Linked DNA regions of Rhizobium lentis. The protein of the gene in region 1 interacts with the protein of each later gene in a pairwise test. Links are inferred from orthologs where the notes say so. Each region holds a gene or a part of one and is shown on either strand. Other genes may lie near its edges.

Region 1 (9,251 bases):
TTCCTCCATGACCGGCTGCACGGTGCGCACCACGAAGGGCAGCCCGACGAAGATCAGCGCCACGACGATGCCCGCCGGTGTAAAGGCGATCTTGATGCCGAGCGGCGTCAGGAATTGGCCGATCCAGCCGTTCGGCGCGTAGAGCGTCGTCAGTGCGATGCCGGCAACGGCGGTCGGCAGCGCGAAGGGCAGATCGACCATTGCGTCGATGACGCGTTTGCCGGGAAAGCGGTAGCGCACCAGCACCCAGGCGAGGATGATGCCGAAAACGGCATTGACGACAGCGGCGACGAAGGCGCTGCCGAAGCTGATGCGCAGCGCGTTCAACGTGCGCGGATCGAGCGCGATCGACCAGAATTTCTCCCAGCCGAGCGCGCTCGACCGGAAGGCAAGGCCGGAGAGCGGAATGAGAATCAGAAGGGTGAGCCAGGTCAAGGTAAGGCCGAGCGCCATTCCGAAACCCGGAATGACGCTCGGCCGCCTGAACCGCCACCGCGTGGGGCTATGTGCTTTCATGAAATCTATTATTGGGCCGGCTTGTAGATTTGGTCAAATACGCCGCCATCGCCGAAGAATTTCGGCTGCGCTTCTTTCCAGCCGCCGAAGTCCTCGATGGTGGCCAGCGTCAGCTTCGGGAAGCGGGCGATGTCGGCCGGGTCGGCGGCTTCAGGCTTAATCGGCCGGTAATAATGCTTGGCGGCGATCTTCTGGCCTTCATCGGAATAGAGATAATTGAGATAGGCTTCGGCGACCTTGCGCGTGCCCTTCTTGTCGACATTGCCATCGACGACGGCGACCGGCGGGTCGGCCCGGATGGAGAAGGTCGGCGTCACGATCTCGAACTGGTCGGGGCCTAGTTCCTCAAGCGAAAGATAGGCTTCGTTTTCCCAGGCGAGCAGCACGTCGCCGAGGCCGCGCTGGACGAAGGTGGTGGTGGCGCCGCGCGCACCGGTATCGAGAACCGGAACGTGCTGTAGCAGCCTGGCGACGAAGTCCTGCGCCTTGGCGTCATCGCCGCCATTCGCCTGCTTTGCCCATGCCCAGGCGGCCAGGAAGTTCCAGCGGGCGCCGCCCGAGGTCTTCGGGTTGGGCGTGATGACCTGGACGTCGTCCTTGACCAGATCGCCCCAGTCCTTGATGCCCTTTGGATTGCCCTTACGCACGAGAAACACGATCGTCGAGGTGTAGGGCGTCGAATTGTTCGGCAGCTTGCTCTTCCAGTCGGCCGGGATCTTGCCGGTCGCCTTGGCAATGGCATCGATATCGCCTTCGAGCGCCAGCGTGACGACATCGGCGTCGAGGCCGTCGATGACGGAGCGCGCCTGAGCGCCCGAACCGCCATGAGAGGCCTTGATCGTCACCGCTTCACCGTTGTCCTTCTGCCACTTGGCGGCAAAAGCGGCGTTGAAATCCTTGTACAATTCTCGGGTCGGATCATAGGAAACGTTAAGAAGCGTCTGATCTGCGAATGCCGGGGCAATGCTTCCCATCGCGAAGCTGCCTGCCATGACCGCCGCCGCAAGAAGCCGGGTGAGCCGTTGTGTCTGCATAGGAACCCTCCTGTTGTCTTCTTAACTCTATCAAGTCAGTCGTATAATGAAACGAAGGTTCTTCCTGTTCCGGCCGGGTCGATAGAATGCCATTCCATATAAGCGCGGTTCTTGAAATGGATGTGCCGGAGTTGGCCGCGGCCAATCGCACTTGCGCCGCCGCCTGCCGCAGAAGCGTGTTTTTTCGGCCACAGTTCCTTCACATCAGACGCGAGCGATGCTGATTTTTGCCCAGATTTTGCCGCGATGACACTTGCCGATTCCTATATGGCGACGGTGCGGTTGTATTTGCCGACCGCTACGTGGGGGCATCCTTGAAATGCGCCTCGCATTCCAAACCTGTTAGGGCCATTCAAAATGAATATCAGAACTATCCTTTTTGCCTCCGTTGCCGCCCTTGCCGCGGCCTCCGGAGCACGCGCAGCCGACGCCATCGTGGCGGCGGAACCCGAGCCCGTGGAATATGTTCGCGTTTGCGACGCCTACGGCACGGGGTATTTTTATATTCCGGGAACGGAAACATGCCTTTCCATCGGCGGTTACATCCGTACCGAAGTGCGCTTCGGTGACGATATCTCCGGCGATTCCGACGTAAACTTCTGGACGCGTGGCCAGGTCACCTTCCAGGCCAAGAACGACACCGAGTACGGCACGCTCACCGGCGTCCTGACGCTGCGTTACAATGCCGACAACGCCTCCGATCAGGAAGCTCTGCTGGACGAAGGCTATCTCGACATCGCCGGTTTCCGCGTCGGTAAGCTCTACAGCTGGTGGGATGACGACATGAGCGGCGAGACCGATACCCTCGCCAGCAACGAGACGACCCACAACTCGATCCGCTATCAGTACGAGAACGGCGCGTTCGCGGCCGGCCTCTCGATCGACGAGCTGGAGGAAGACTATGCCACCAAGCCGGGCGAAGGCCCGAACAACTTCGGTGTCGCAGGTCAGGTCTCCTACAAGGCCGGCGCCATCAGCGCTTACCTGCTTGCCGGTTATGATGTCGACACCAGCGAAGTCGCTGTCCGTGGCATCGTCTATGCCGATATCGGACCGGGCACGCTCGGCATCGCCGGCATCTGGGCAAGCGGCGCCAACTACTACTATGAAGAGTCCGAGTGGACGATCGCCGCCGAATACGCCTTGAAGATCAACGACAAGTGGAAGATCACTCCCGGCTTCCAGTATTTCGAAAACATTGCTCTCGAGGCTGACGGCAACGGCTTCACCGGCGGCAGCGCCTACACGACGGGCGTCACGATCGACTACCAGATCGTTGAAGACCTGCGTTCGAAGCTCAGCGTGCAATATCATGATGAGGACGAAGGCGACGACGAAGTCTTCGGCTTCCTGCGCTTCCAGCGCGATTTCTAAGGCTGCCTGACAAGAATGAGGGCGCGGCCTCCGGGCCGCGCCTTTTTCATGCCCGCGAATCGGCGATGAAATCGGAATAGAATTCGTCGACCGTCCTTGCCTTGCGCATGGCGGCGAGCACGCCGTCCGATTGCAGTTGCCGGGCGATGGCAGCAAGCACGTTCAGATATTCGCCGCGATTGTTCTCCCCGAAAAGCAGCACAACGGCGATGTCGGTCGCAATATCGTCGATCGCCTCGAAATCCAGCGGCTGCGCGAAGCGGATGAGAAGGCCGCGCGGGCTGCTCATGGCGTCGATCGCCGCATGCGGGATGGCGATACCATTGCCGATTCCCGTGGAGCCGAGCCTCTCACGCGCTTCGAGTGCCTTCAGGATGGCCTGGCCGTCGACGGAGAAGGCCTTGCCGGCCTTGTCCGCTATGGTCTGCAGCGCGCGCCATTTTGTCGACATCGACACGCCGATGAAGGTGTGTTCCGGCCGGATGATGTTGGGAAGGTTCATGTCATTCTCGATACTGTTCGGGCAGCGGGAGGGAGAGGAGGATGTCAGTCCGGTTCCCTGAGCCGGTAGCCGACGCCGGTCTCGGTGGTGATATAGTGCGGCTGGTCGGGGCTTTGCTCGACCTTTTGCCTGAGTTGCCTGACATAGACGCGCAGATACTGCACGTCCGCCGCCGGACCCCATATCTGCTTCAAAAGAAACTGGTGTGTCAGCACCTTGCCGGCGTGCTGGGCGAGCACGCGCAGGATGTCGTATTCTTTCGGCGACAGTTTTACTTCCTTGTCGTCTACCCGGACGATGCGCTTGACCAGATCGATCGACAGTCCGCCGGTCTGGAAGATCGCCTTTTCTCCCTGCTGTTGAAGGCGGTGGCGCAGCGCCACGCGGATGCGGGCGCCGAGCTCGTTGATGCCGAAAGGCTTGGTGACGTAATCGTCGGCGCCGCTTTCCAGCGCCCTGACGATGCCGGCCTCGTCGGTGCGGCTGGACAGGATGACGACGGGCATGGACAGCCCTTCGTCGCGCCACTCCTGCAAGAGGTCGTGGCCCGGTTTGTCGGGCAGGCCGAGGTCGAGCACGATGAGATCGGGCATATCGTCGGCAACCGATTGGCGGGCGGCGCTAGCATTCGGCGCCTCCTGCACCTCGTAGCCCTGCGCGGTCAGGCCGACGCGCAGCAGCTTGCGGATTGGAGGCTCGTCGTCGACGACGAGGATTTTGACGGCTGAACCGGTCATTTGAGTTCATCCAGTTTGGGAATGTCATTGGGTATCGGCAGGCGGATGGTGAAGACGGCGCCCGTGCGGCCTCTGCGGTTGCCGGCGGCGATCGTGCCGCCCATCGCCTCGATGAAGCCGCGGCAGATGGACAGGCCGAGGCCGGTGCCGGCGCGTACCTGATCGCCCTTGCGCACGCGGTAGAAGGTGTCGAAGACCCGGGTGAGATCGGCCGGCGGGATGCCCGGCCCTTCGTCCGAAACCTGCACGACGACGTTGTCGGCGTCCGCCCAGCCCTCGATGTGGATAACCGATCCTTCGGGCGCGTATTTCGCGGCATTGTCGAGCAGATTGAAGATGACCTGCTCGAACAGGACGGGATCCACCCGCACCATCGGCAGGTCGGCGGGGATGCTCATCTCGGTCTTGTGGCGCTCGAGGATCTTTGTGGCGCGGGCCAGTGCGCTGCCGACGATATCGCCTGCATAGTGCAGAGCGGAGTTCGGCTCCATTGCACCGGATTCTATCTTGGTCATGTCGAGCAGGTTGGCGATGAAGCGGTTGAGCCGCTCGGACTCGTCGACGACGGTGGAGAGCAGGTCGTTGCGGTCCTCCTCCGGCATCGAGGCAAAATAATCGCGCAGCGTGCCGGCGGCGCCGAGGATGGCGGCCAGCGGCGTCTTCAGATCATGCGAGATCGAGGTGAGCAGGGCAGAACGCAGCCGGTCGGCCTCGGCCGCAAGCCGTGCCCGGTCGACATCGGCGACAAGCTGGACCCGTTCGATCGCCAGGGCCGCCTGGTCCGCCAGCGCATCGAGCAGGCGCTGCTGCTCCGGCGTCAGCAGCGGCCCGTCGCGGCGGTCGCTATCGAGGCCGATCACGCCGACGGCGGTGCGTCCGGTTCGAAGCGGCACGTAGAGGCGCTTGGCGCCGGGCAGGGTATCGGCGCCGCGGCCGGCGGCGTGATTGTGCTCCCATGCCCAGCGCGCCGCGGCGATATCGGCCTCGTCGAGCGTATCGTCGGGCGGATAGCCGGCCTTGACGGCGATACTGCCCTCTTCCGGCAGCAGCAGCACGACGCGGACCTTCAACATCGAGGCGAGCTGGAAGGCGGTCGCCCAGAGCACGTCGTCGAGCGTGCCGGTACCCGCGAGCTTCTTCGAGAAGAGATAGAGATCCTCCGTCGTGCGCGCCCGCTGCCGGGCGGCTGCGGCTTGGCGCTGCACGGTTGCGGTAAGGTTGCTGGCGATGATGGCGACGCCTAGGAAAAAGAACAGGGCCAGCACGCTTTCAGGGTCGCTGATCGTCAGCGTGTAGCGCGGCGGCAGGAAGAAGAAGTTGAACGACAGCGCGCCGAGAATGCAGCTGTAAAGCGCCGGCCGCAGGCCATGGATGACTGCGGAGGTCAGCACCGCCATCAGGAAGACAAGAGCGAGGTTGCGCACGTCGAGCACCTGGTCGAGCACGACGCTGACCGCGAGCGCAATGGCCACGTAGACGGTCGCCAGCAGATAGGCTCTTAAATCCAGCGGTGGCGCGGTCGGGGCGGCCCTGACGCCGCGGGCGATCGTGCCATCCTTCTCGTTGCCCGAAATGACGTGGACGCTGATTTCGCCGGTCTTGCGGATCAGCTCGTCGGTGATCGAATGGCTCCACCAGTCGCGCCATGTCGGCTTTTTCGGAGCGCCGATGACGATATGGGTGACGTTGTTGGCGGTCGCATGGCGAACCAGTTCCTCGGCCACTTCGCGGCCGGGAATGGTGATCGCCTCGCCGCCCAGCTGTTCGGCAAGGCGCAGCGTCGCGGCGACCGTGTCGCGCTCGGCTTCGGTCAGGCTGATGGAGCGGTTGGTTTCGATGTAGACGGCGGCCCAGGGCGCACGCAGCCGCGAGGCCATGCGCGAGGCATATCGCACCAGCGAAGCCGAGCGCGGGTGATGGTCGACCGAAACGAGCACCCTTTCACCCGCCGCCCAGGGGCCGGAAATGGCATGCGCCTGCATATGGGTGAGCAGCTGGTCGTCGACGCGTTGGGCGGTTTTGCGCAGGGCAAGCTCCCTGAGCGCCGTCAGGTTGCCTGGGGTGAAATAGTTGGTCAGCGCCCGTTCCGCCGTTTTCGGCATGTAGACCTTCCCGTCATGCAGGCGCTTGATGAGATCGTCAGGAGTCAGGTCGATGATCTCGACGTCATCGGCAAGGTCGATGATCGAGTCCGGCACCGTCTCGCGTACGCGGATGCGGGTGATCTGCGAGACGACGTCGTTCAGGCTCTCGACATGCTGGATGTTCAGCGTTGTATAGACGTCGATGCCGCGATCGAGCAGTTCCTTGACGTCGAGATAACGCTTCGGATGACGGCTGCCCTCGGCATTGGTATGGGCGAGCTCGTCGACCAGCACGAGACCGGGCCGGCGGGCGAGGATGCCGTCGAGATCCATTTCCTCGAGCGTCTGACCGCGATAGGCAACCTTCACCCGCGGAATGATCTCGAAGCCGGCAAGCAGCGCCTCGGTCTCCTTGCGGCCGTGGGTCTCGACGACGCCGATGACGACATCGCGACCGTCGGCGAGTTTGGCCCGGCCTGAGATCAGCATCTCATAGGTCTTGCCGACGCCGGGCGCGGCGCCCAGGAAGATCTTCAGACGGCCTCGCATCTCCGCCCGGGCTTTTTCGAGAAGCGCATCGGGCGAGGGCCTGCCGGCCTGGTCGCGATTGTCGTCTGGCATGTGGTTTGGTCTTTCTGCCGATGCGTGTACTTAGGGTGAGCGCTACGCTTCCTTCTCCCTCATTCCCTTCCTCGGGCCTTGCCCGAGGGACGTCACAGGAATCTAGCCACGCGAAGTCCTTCGCGTGAAAGGAGTCTCCTGCGTCGCCGACGCGACGCTGCTGGATCCCTGTGACAAGCACAGGGATGAGGGAGGAGGAGAAGTCGCATCACAACCACAACCTCACTCAGTCATAGAAGCATCAAGGCTCTGGTTCAACGCTAGAACATTGACGGTGGGTTCGCCGAGAATTCCAAGCTCGCGGTCATGGACGGCGCCGTCGACGAGCGCCTTGACCTTGGCTTCATCCAGGCCTCGCGCCTTGGCGACGCGCGGCACCTGGAAGTAGGCGGCCTCGGGCGAGATATCGGGATCGAGCCCGCTGCCGGAGGCGGTGACGAGGTCGGCAGGCACCTCGGCGTCGGGGTTTGCCGCCTTGGCGGCGTCATAGTCGCCCTTGACCCGGTCGATCAGCTTCTGGCTGGTCGGGCCGAGGTTCGAACCGCTGGAGGCGGCGGCATTGTAGCCGTCGCCGGCGGCCGAGGGGCGGCCATGGAAATACTTGTCGCTGGTGAAGGCCTGGCCGATCAGCGTCGAACCGATCACCTTGCCATCCTTCTCGATCAGGCTGCCATTCGCCTGGGCGGGGAAGAGGGCCTGGGCGGCTCCGGTCATGGCGAGCGGATAAAGCAGGCCGGTTATGGCGGTGGTGGCAACGATCATGACGACTGCCGGGCGAAATTCTTTCAACATTGTTCCTAACTCCGTGACGTGTTCAGGCGAGGCCGAAGGCCGCGACGGCCATATCGATCGCCTTGATGCCGATGAAGGGGACGACGATGCCGCCGAGACCGTAGATCAGCAGGTTGCGTGAGAGCAGCGCGCCGGCGCCGATCGGACGGTAGCGGACACCCTTCAGCGACAGCGGGATCAGCGCAATGATGATGAGCGCGTTGAAGATGATCGCCGAGAGGATGGCGCTTTGCGGCGTCGACAGTCCCATGATGTTCAGAATGCCGAGCTGCGGGTAAAAGGTCAGGAACATCGCCGGGATGATGGCGAAGTATTTGGCGATGTCGTTGGCGATCGAAAAAGTTGTCAGCGCGCCGCGCGTCATCAACAGCTGCTTGCCGATTTCGACGATCTCAATGAGCTTCGTCGGGTCGCTGTCGAGATCAACCATGTTGCCGGCCTCGCGAGCAGCGACCGTGCCGGTGTTCATGGCGACGCCGACATCGGCCTGGGCGAGCGCCGGCGCATCGTTGGTGCCGTCGCCGCACATGGCGACGAGTTTGCCCTTGGACTGTTCCTCGCGCATCAGTGCCAGCTTCATCTCCGGTGTCGCCTGGGCGAGGAAGTCGTCGACGCCGGCTTCGGCGGCGATGGCCGCTGCCGTCAACGGGTTGTCGCCTGTTATCATCACGGTGCGGATGCCCATGCGCCGTAGTTCCGTGAAGCGCTCGCGGATGCCGCCCTTGACGATGTCCTTCAGCTGGATGACGCCGAGCAGTCTGCCGTCGCGGGCAACGGCGAGCGGCGTGCCGCCCAACTTGGCGACCTCGTCTGATATCGACTGGAGTTCGCGCATCACTTCACTGCCGTTCCTCGAGGGCGCGTCGCCATTGACATGAGCGAGGATGGCGTCGACCGCACCCTTGCGGATCGAGGCGCCTTCGAGATCGACGCCGCTCATGCGGGTCTGGGCGGCAAAGGGCACGAAAGTAGCCTTGAGGCTCGCCATGTCGCGGCCGCGGATCGCATATTTTTCCTTGGCGAGCACGACGATCGAGCGGCCTTCCGGCGTTTCGTCGGCCAGCGAAGCAAGCTGGGCGGCATCGGCGAGCTCCTGCTCGGTAACGCCGCGGACCGGGCGGAAGGCCGTCGCCTGGCGGTTGCCGAGCGTGATCGTGCCGGTCTTGTCGAGCAGCAGCGTGTCGACGTCGCCGGCTGCTTCGACGGCGCGGCCGGACATGGCAAGCACGTTGAAGCGAACGAGGCGATCCATGCCGGCAATGCCAATCGCCGAAAGGAGCGCACCGATCGTTGTCGGGATCAGCGTAACGAAGAGGGCGACGAGCACGATGATCGGGATCGAACCGCCGGCATAGGCGGCAAAACTCGGAATCGTCGCGGTGGCGAGCACGAAGATCAGCGTCATGCCGGCGAGCAGGATGTTGAGCGCAATCTCATTCGGCGTCTTCTGGCGCTGCGCGCCTTCGACAAGCGAAATCATCCGGTCGAGGAAGGTGGAGCCGGCTGCCGCGGTGATACGCACGCGGATCCAGTCGGAGAGCACCTGGGTGCCGCCGGTGACCGCCGAACGGTCGCCGCCGGATTCGCGGAT
Region 2 (8,685 bases), on another replicon or contig:
CCGTGGTGCCGGGCGCCAACGGCCTGGTCGCGCCCGCGGACGCGGAAACCGCTATCGGCCGCATGAACGAAGGCGACATACTGATGTTGCAGCTTGAGGTGCCGGTCGCAGCCGTCGAACGCGCGCTATCGGCCGCACGCACCAAGGGCATCACCAGCATCCTCAACCTCGCCCCCTTGACCCCCGATGCATCGCGTCTCGGCCGGCTGGCCGATATCGTCATTGCCAATGAGACGGAGTTCGAGCGGCTTGCCGGACAGACCGGCATGGACGCAGGAGCGCGCGAGGCAGCGCTTGTCCGCCTGTATCAGGAAACCGGGCAGACGCTGATCGTGACGCTCGGCGGCGATGGCGTCATAGCCATCCGGGACGGCGCCATTTCACGGGCGCAAGGGCTGGCGATCGACCCCGTCGATACGGTCGGTGCGGGAGACACCTTCTGCGGTTATTTCGCCGCCAGCCTCGATGAGGGCCTTGACTTTCCGGCGGCGCTGCGGCGCGCGGCAGTTGCCGGTTCACTTGCATGTCTCAAATCAGGAGCGCAACCGTCGATTCCTTTGACTGGGGAAGTCGCAGACAGAATATAGCCTGGCCTGCCTGCGAAACGTCGCCAGATGTCCTTCAATTCAATGGGGGATTCCTGCGGTTTTGCTCGTATAAACCACTTAAGTTTCACTCAAATTTAATAGGTCTCCGGCGATCTTCCCAGCGATCGCCGGATCCTCGCGCATGCGGAATCCACGGCTGATGCGGCTGCTTCATGACGGAGCCATGCCTTCGCCCCTGCGCCGAAGAATGCCCGTTCGGCGCATCCTTGCCTGAGGAACCCATGTTCATTTTTCGCATGAAATCGCTTGCGGCGAAACTTATCGCCATCACCGGCATCGCCATCGCACTTGTTCTCATCGCTTCGAACTTTTTCCTCATAGGGCAGACCCGGGCTCGCGTTCAGACGCTGACGATGGATCAAGCCAATATCGAGGCAAAGTCGATCGCCAATGAGATCGCCGCCAATGTCGGCGAACTCGCCAGCGCTGCACGCAGCATGTCAGGTGTCATCGGCCGAGCCCACGATGGCAAGTCGCTCGATCGAAAGGGCATGATCAACGTGCTGAAAGCCAATCTGGAACAGAATGCCTTCGCCTTTGGCAGCTGGTTCTGCGAGCAGCTTGGCGCCCTGGATGGAAAGACGACCGAGATCGCCAACAACAATGACGAGGGCACCAACAAGAACGGCGCCTTCACGCCCTATTGGTCGAAAACCAAGGATGGCGGCGTCCAGTATTCGACCTTCGACAATGATTATACCGCTGAGTGGTGGAAGCTTGCTGCCGACAGCGGCAAGGGCGCGATCACCACGCCCTACATGGCCGAGGGAACCGACGTACCAACGCTGCTGACCTCCATCGCCTATCCCGTCATGTCGGGCGGCAAGATGATCGGCGTCGGCGGCGTCGACATCTCGCTGAAGTCGCTGACCGATAAGCTGCAGGCGCTGCACCCCTTCGGCTCCGGCCGTGTGACGCTGCTGTCGCAGGCAGGCAATTGGATCGTCGCGCCGGTACCCGAGCTGATGACCAAGCAATATGACGGCGAGGGCGCCGACGTCGTCAAGGCGGCGCTGTCGACCAAGCAGCCCGGCCTCGTCAAGAACCTCAGCTATGACGGCCTCGACCCCTTCGACCGCGTCGTCTATCCATTCGAAGTCCCCGGGGTCAACGCCACCTGGGTCGTGCTCGTCGACGTCCCGCATGCAGTGATCAACGCGCCGGTGCAGGCCCAAACCTACATGATGATCGTCACCGGTCTGATCGTGCTCGGCGCGGTGATGCTGGCCCTCTATTTCGCCGTCCGCTCGTTCGTGCAGCGGCCTCTCGGCAGTCTTGTCGCCAGCGTCAAGGCGCTCAGCGATGGCGAATATGCAGAACCCATCGCGGCCCAGGACCGTACCGATGAAGTCGGTTCGGTCGCAAAGGCGCTCGAAGGCTTCCGCTTCAAGCTCGCCGACAGCCAGCGCCTCGAAGACGAGGCCACTCACCAGCGGCAGGTCGCCGAGACCGAACGCAGCCGCTCGGAATCGGAACGGCAGCAATCGGTGTCGCTGCAGCGTCACATCGTCTCGATCGTCGGCGCCGGACTCTCGGAATTGTCGCAGGGCAATCTGGGTTACCGCATCACCGAAGAGTTCCCCGGCGAGTACGGCAAGCTGAAGCAGGACTTCAACGCCGCACTTGCAAGCCTCGAAGAGACCATCCACACAATGAACCTCAGTGTGATCAATATCGGCGCCGGCACCGGCGAGATCAGCAACAGCGCTTCCGACCTCGCCAAACGCACCGAGCAGCAGGCGGCAAGCCTGGAAGAGACGGCGGCCGCGCTCAATGAGCTCACCGCCCAGGTCGATTCCAGCGCCGAGAATGCACGCACGGCCGCCGACAACGTCAATCTCGCCTGCCAGGATGCTGAGAAATCGGGCGAAGTCGTGCAGAAGGCCATCGCCTCCATGCAGGGGATCGAGCAGTCTTCGACCGAGGTTTCGCGGATCATCGGCGTTATCGACGAAATCGCCTTCCAGACGAACCTCCTGGCGTTGAACGCCGGCGTCGAAGCCGCACGCGCCGGGGAAGCCGGCAAGGGTTTCGCCGTCGTCGCCCAGGAAGTGCGTGAACTCGCTCAGCGTTCGGCCAATGCCGCCAAGGAGATCAAGACGCTGATCAACACGTCAGCCGTCCAGGTCAAGGAAGGCGTCGATCTCGTCGGGCGCGCCGGCGGCACGCTGCACAAAATCGCCGAACAAGTTATGGGCATCAACAGCCTCATCCGACAGATTTCGGCATCGGCCAGCGAACAGGCGGTCGGGCTCAAGGAAATCAACCAGGCCATGAACCAGATGGACCAGGTGACGCAGCAGAATGCGGCGATGGTGGAGGAAGCGACCGCCGCAAGCGTCGCCCTCAACGACGAGGCACAGACGCTGAAGGCGCTTGCCACACGCTTCCGAGTCTCCGGCTCTAATAACGCGACAGCGCTCGCTTCCATGGCGAGGCAGATGCGTGCCCCGGCCGCGGCCCCCTCGCATTTCGCACCCGCTCCTGCCGTCCGCCACGCTGCCGCCCCGGCGATACGCCGCGCCGCAACCGTATCGCAAGGCTCAGCCGCCGCGGCTCAGGACAACTGGGAAGAGTTCTGACCATTCCGTCCGTGATAAATGAAAGAGGCGCCTGAGAAATCAGGCGCCTTATTTCGTTCTGCTATGGATGCGGCTCAGGCAGCGTTCGACGTCTGCTCCTCGTTGAGGAAGGCGTAGATCGCCGAGGCGGAATCGGTGGCCCGCAGTTTTGCAACCAGGTCATGATCGCGCAGGACGCGGGCGATGCGCGACAGGGCTTTGAGATGATCGGCGCCCGCGCCCTCCGGCGCCAGCAGCAGGAAGACGAGGTCGACCGGCTGGTCGTCCAGCGCTTCGAAATCGACCGGCTGCTCCAGACGGGCGAAGATGCCGACGATCGAATGAATGTTCACCAGCTTGCCGTGGGGAATGGCGATACCGTTGCCGACGCCGGTCGAGCCCAGGCGTTCGCGTTGCAAGATGACGTCGAAGATCTCCCGTTCGGAGAGGCCGGTGATCCTCGCGGCTCTTGCCGCCAATTCCTGAAGCAACTGTTTCTTGGAATTTACTCTGAGGGCGGGAATGATCGCATCCTGATGGAGCAAATCTGCCAATGCCATTTCTTTTTCCTTCTGTCGCCGGGATCAGATGAAGCAAGGAGCGACGGCGATACCGCCGCTCACCACCCTGATCTCAGCCTTTGATATTGGCCGAATCGATCCAGCCAATATTTCCGTCGTGCCGACGGTAAACGATATTCAGATGTTCCTTGCCGGGGCTACGGAATAGGAGAAGCGGCTCGTCGGTCATGTCGAGCGCCATCACGGCGGTGGCGACCGACATGGTCTTCAGCTGCTTCGTGCTTTCAGCGACGATGGCCGGGGCGAAATCGTCGGGGACTTCATCCTCGTGATCAGGAACGGAGTCCATAACTGTGTAGGAGACTTCTGCAAAACCATTCAGGTGGTTACCGGCATGATGGTCCTTCAGCTTGCGCTTGTAGCGACGCAGACGCTTCTCGATGCGCTCGGAAGCGGCGTCGAAAGCAAGCTGCGGATCCGTCGCTTCGCCGGCGGCATGCAGCACCACCCCGCTGTCGAGATGAAGCTTGCAGTCTGCCGAAAAACGGGAACTCGCCTTTTCCACGGTGACCTGGCCGGAATACCCTCCGTCGAAGTATTTCGTGATGGCCATACCAATTTGGTCCTCGATCTTTTGACGGAAGGATTCACCAATTTCCATATGTTTCCCGGATACACGCACGCTCATGGAGTTTCCCTTCTTATGGTCGTTTGCGGGTATCAGTTTACGCCAAGCCTCGGGTTCATCCAAGCACTTCGCGCAATCTCAAGCAAGATCGGCGTGGGCCTGCGGGCCCTCGGCGCCCTTGGGATGATGGGGATAACTTCAAAAAGCCGTTCACGGCTTCGATTGCGGCGGGCTTCTAGCCAGAGGTTACCGAAAAGTCAATAGGGCCGCATATCGACACCGGATATGCTCGCACAAGGTGCGGCAAATCCCTTGCGGAAAACGCCTTCCAGCGATTTCCCCCTTCATCACGTCGCGCGTTGCACGCCTGCGTTGCGCACCCCCGGGTTGCCGGGATCGCCATGGCGATGACGCCGAGAAATGACGCAGCCCAGTCCGATGCAGGCCGTCGGCCGCCGGCACGGCAGGATCAAGCCTCTGGTCTTGCCGAAAACCGCGGCACCTGCACAACGGATGGTCGCCAGGATGATGGCAAGCTGGGCAAACAGGTTTTCCCCAAGACCGCCGAGCATTTCGACGCCGATGACGAGGCAGAAGCCGGCAGCGTCAGAAGCCCGCGACCTTGGCGAGCGCCCGCTTCTCACGGCGGCGCTGGACCGAGGAAGCAATGTTCATCGCTTCCCGGTATTTGGCAACCGTGCGGCGGGCGAGATCGACGCCGCCTTTCTTCAGCATTTCGACGATATCGTCATCGGAGAGCACCGCGTCGGGGCTCTCCTGCATGATGAGCGTGCGGATCTTGTGACGCACGGCCTCGGCCGAATGGCTGTCGCCGCCTTCGACGGCGCCGATCGACACGGTGAAGAAATATTTGAGCTCGAAGAGGCCGCGCGGCGTCAGCATATATTTATTCGAGGTGACGCGGCTGACCGTGGATTCATGCATCTTGATCGCCTCGGCCACCGTCTTCAGGTTCAGCGGCCGCAAATGGTCGACGCCGTGCAGCAGAAAGGCGTCCTGCTGGCGCACGATCTCGCTGGCCACCTTCATGATGGTCTTTGCCCGCTGATCGAGGCTGCGGGTCAGCCAGTTGGCGCTCTGCAGGCACTCGGAAAGAAAGGCGTGATCCTCGCCGTTCTTCGTTATCCGGGAAAAATAGGACTGATTGACAAGGACGCGCGGCAGCGTATCCGGATTGAGCTCGACCAGCCAACCACCCTCCGCGGAGGGTCTGACGACGACATCGGGCATGATCGCTTCGGAAACACCCGTCTCGAAACCGCTGCCGGGCTTCGGATTGAGCTGGCGGATTTCGCCGAGCATGTCGAGAAGGTCTTCCTCGTCGACGCCGCAGAGCCGCTTCAGCGTGGCAAAGTCGCGCCGCGCCAGGAGTTCGAGATTTTCAACCAGCGCCTGCATGGCAGGATCGTAGCGGTCCTTCTGCTTGAGCTGGATCGCCAGGCATTCGGCGAGGCTGCGGGCGAAAACACCCGGCGGATCGAGCGTCTGGAGGGCGGCAAGCACGTGTTCGACCTTGGCAAGACTGGCACCCAGCCGCTCGCCGGTCTCGACGAGATCGGCCTGCAGATAGCCGGCATCGTCGAGCTGATCGACGAAATTCTGCGCGATCAGCCGGTCACTCGTATCGGGCAGGACGAAGGGGATCTGCTGGGTGAGATGGTCGCGCAGCGACACCTGGCCGGCGACGAAATCGTCGAGATCGTAATCGGCGCCCTCGGCGCTGCCCGGCATCGACTTCCACTGACCGACGAGTTCCGGTGCGTCAAGTCGCTGCGGTGCACTGTCATCGGGAAAGACATTGGTGTAATTGGCGTCGAGCTCGTCGGTCAGCCGGCTGCTGCTGTCGCTGCCGCCATTGTCGTACCATTCGCTGGAGAGCGCCTCGGCACGGTTGTCGGCGCCGTCGTCCGAGCCGGCGTCCTCCGGTTGGCGGCCATACTGGTCGTCGTCGCTTGCCGCCCGTTCGTCGCCCGCCTCGCCGTCGTTCGACGGAAATTCGAGCAGCGGGTTCTTCTCCACTTCCTGAGCGATGAACTGGGTCAGCTCGAAATGCGTCATCTGCAGCAACTGGATGGACTGCATCAGTTGCGGTGTCATGACCAGGGACTGGCTCTGGCGCAGGAATAGATTGGCGGACAGTGCCATGACGGACGCGAAACTCCCCTCGATTCCTCCGGGAAACCGCGTCCAGTTAACGCTTCAGGCCACGGAAATCCAACTTGGCCCAAAAATTGCTTTTTTATCTCATTTGGTCAAGCGGAACTACGCGGGAAGGTGAATTTCAGGAGATCAGAGGCTGAATTTGTCGCCGAGATAGAGCCGGCGCACTTCCGGGTTGTTGACGATGTCGTTCGCCCGGCCATGGGTCAGCACTTCACCGGCATGGATGATGTAGGCGCGGTCGATGAGACCGAGCGTCTCGCGCACATTGTGGTCGGTGATGAGAACGCCGATGCCGCGCGCCGTCAGATGATGGACAAGATTCTGGATGTCGGCGACCGAGATCGGATCGACACCGGCGAAGGGCTCGTCGAGCAGCATGAAGGTCGGGTCGGTCGCCAGCGCTCGCGCGATTTCGAGGCGGCGTCGCTCACCGCCTGAAAGGGCGACTGCTGCACTCTTGCGCAGCTTCTGGATATGAAATTCCTCCAGCAGCTCGTTCAGCTTCTGCTCGCGCGCGGCCTTGTCCTTGACATGCACTTCGAGGACGGCGCGGATATTTTCTTCCACCGTCAGCCCGCGAAAAATCGAGGCTTCCTGCGGCAGGTAACCGACGCCGAGGCGCGAGCGGCGGTACATCGGCATGGTCGTGACATCGTTTCCGTCGATCTCGATCGTGCCTTCATCCACCGGCACGAGGCCGGTGATCATGTAAAAACAGGTCGTCTTGCCGGCGCCATTCGGGCCGAGCAGGCCGACGGCCTCGCCCCGGCGCACCACCAACGACACGCCGTTGACGACACGACGAGTCGCATAGGTCTTCGTGAGGCCGCGTGCGATCAGCGTTCCCTGGTAGCGGCTCTTGTCGGCGGCACCCATAGCTTGTGGCCCGGGCTGACCGAACATGGTGGATAGCGATGATAATTTCACGTGGGAGGCCGGTTCAGTTCTGCTTCTGCGCGTTCGGCTGCGATTTCGGATCGAGTTGAATCTGGACACGCCCGCCGCAGCTTTCAAGCTCCGCCTGGCCGGTTTGCATGTGAACGGTCAGCTTGCAGCCGGTGAAGACGTTCGGCCCGTCCGACAGAATAACCTTGTTTCCCTGATCCGCCGTGAGGATGAATGTCTGCGAGGCCATGTCGAAGCTGCCGTCATCCGCCGTCGCCGTCTGCGTGCCCGAGACCAGGTAAACTTTGTCCGTCACCAGGATCTTGTCGATGTCAGCGCTTCCCGATGCCAGCGAGGCCGACTGTTCCGGCTTCGCCTCGGGTTGGGCGGCAGCGCCGGCGCCCGATTTTGCCGCCTTGTCCTTGTAATAGACGGTCATCTTGCCGGACTGCAGCGTGGTCGTGCCCTGGACGACCTTGACGTTGCCGGTGAAAAGGGCGGTATGCTCCTGGTCGTGGATCTCCAGCTTGTCGCTTTCGATCTGAATCGGCTGATCGTTGGAAAGCTTCATGCCGGACATGGTCGTCGACTGAGCGCCCGCGCCCGAGGCCGTCAGAATAAGGGCAAATGCGCCGGCAGCGAATGCTATGCCAGTCTTGCAAGCTGAAATGCGACAATCTTTTGTCATGGGTGACCCGGCTGTTAAGTGCCCTGTTTATGAATCGTGGATGGATCGACATTCATGCGAACATTCCCCTCGAATGTGATCACGCGCCCCTTATCGGTTATCTCAAGCGTCTGCGCAACAATGGAGGCATTGTCCTTGGTGATGGTGACGGGGTCGTCGCTTCGCATGTTTCCGCCCTTGATGTCGAGCCGGGCGGACTGAAACTTTGCGTTGAGGCCGCTGCTCAGCACCAGGGTGAAGGGCTCGGTCATGTGCAGGTTGTCGGTGGCGCGATTGTAATCGGCAGTCGAGGCGACGACGCGGGCAATCAGGCCGTCATTCATCGGCACGGCGGCCTTGATGGTCTCGAGCGTGATGAGATCGGGATTGCGGATATCCTGCAGCGCCCTTTCGGCAAGCATGGAATAATTGACGCCGTCGGAGTTGCGCCCGGATATCGCCGGCTTTTCCATCACGACCTTGCCGTTCTCGATCTTGGCGCCTTCGAGCTTGATGTTCTCCGGTAAATAGGCCCGAACCACAGCTACACCACCGACGATCGACGACACGACAAGCGCTGCCACAGGCAACAAGATCTTAAGCCGCCGCACGCGGGCGGAATGGAACAACG

What was found.
Region 2: the proteins of J0663_RS27685 (region 1) and ptsN interact in binary tests that used the Escherichia coli proteins (3 or more experiments, as listed by UniProt). The link is inferred for Rhizobium lentis from one-to-one orthologs.

The regions. Positions count from the first base shown.
Region 1 is NZ_CP071456.1:283,308-292,558, reverse strand. The notes cover bases 3,960-7,251. They hold J0663_RS27685 (sensor histidine kinase), read right to left. Parts: upstream 6,869-7,251; coding sequence 4,160-6,868; downstream 3,960-4,159. Other genes in these bases: kdpC (potassium-transporting ATPase subunit KdpC), read right to left, coding at 7,091-7,251; J0663_RS27690 (response regulator transcription factor), read right to left, coding at 3,960-4,163. In the rest of the region: sulfate ABC transporter permease subunit CysT, read right to left, coding at 1-516; J0663_RS27705 (sulfate ABC transporter substrate-binding protein), read right to left, coding at 525-1,550; J0663_RS27700 (porin), read left to right, coding at 1,908-2,924; J0663_RS27695 (PTS sugar transporter subunit IIA), read right to left, coding at 2,971-3,426; more of J0663_RS27690, read right to left, coding at 3,471-3,959; more of kdpC, read right to left, coding at 7,252-7,660; potassium-transporting ATPase subunit KdpB, read right to left, coding at 7,683-9,251. UniProt on the Escherichia coli protein: Member of the two-component regulatory system KdpD/KdpE involved in the regulation of the kdp operon. KdpD may function as a membrane-associated protein kinase that phosphorylates KdpE in response to environmental signals.
Region 2 is NZ_CP071454.1:2,241,922-2,250,606, reverse strand. The notes cover bases 1,998-4,723. They hold ptsN (PTS IIA-like nitrogen regulatory protein PtsN), read right to left. Parts: upstream 3,730-4,723; coding sequence 3,265-3,729; downstream 1,998-3,264. Other genes in these bases: hpf (ribosome hibernation-promoting factor, HPF/YfiA family), read right to left, coding at 3,803-4,378; J0663_RS10815 (methyl-accepting chemotaxis protein), read left to right, coding at 1,998-3,190. Outside these bases: J0663_RS10820 (ribokinase), read left to right, coding at 1-587; more of J0663_RS10815, read left to right, coding at 830-1,997; rpoN (RNA polymerase factor sigma-54), read right to left, coding at 4,925-6,484; lptB (LPS export ABC transporter ATP-binding protein), read right to left, coding at 6,629-7,405; J0663_RS10785 (LptA/OstA family protein), read right to left, coding at 7,443-8,075; LPS export ABC transporter periplasmic protein LptC, read right to left, coding at 8,090-8,685. UniProt on the Escherichia coli protein: Seems to have a role in regulating nitrogen assimilation.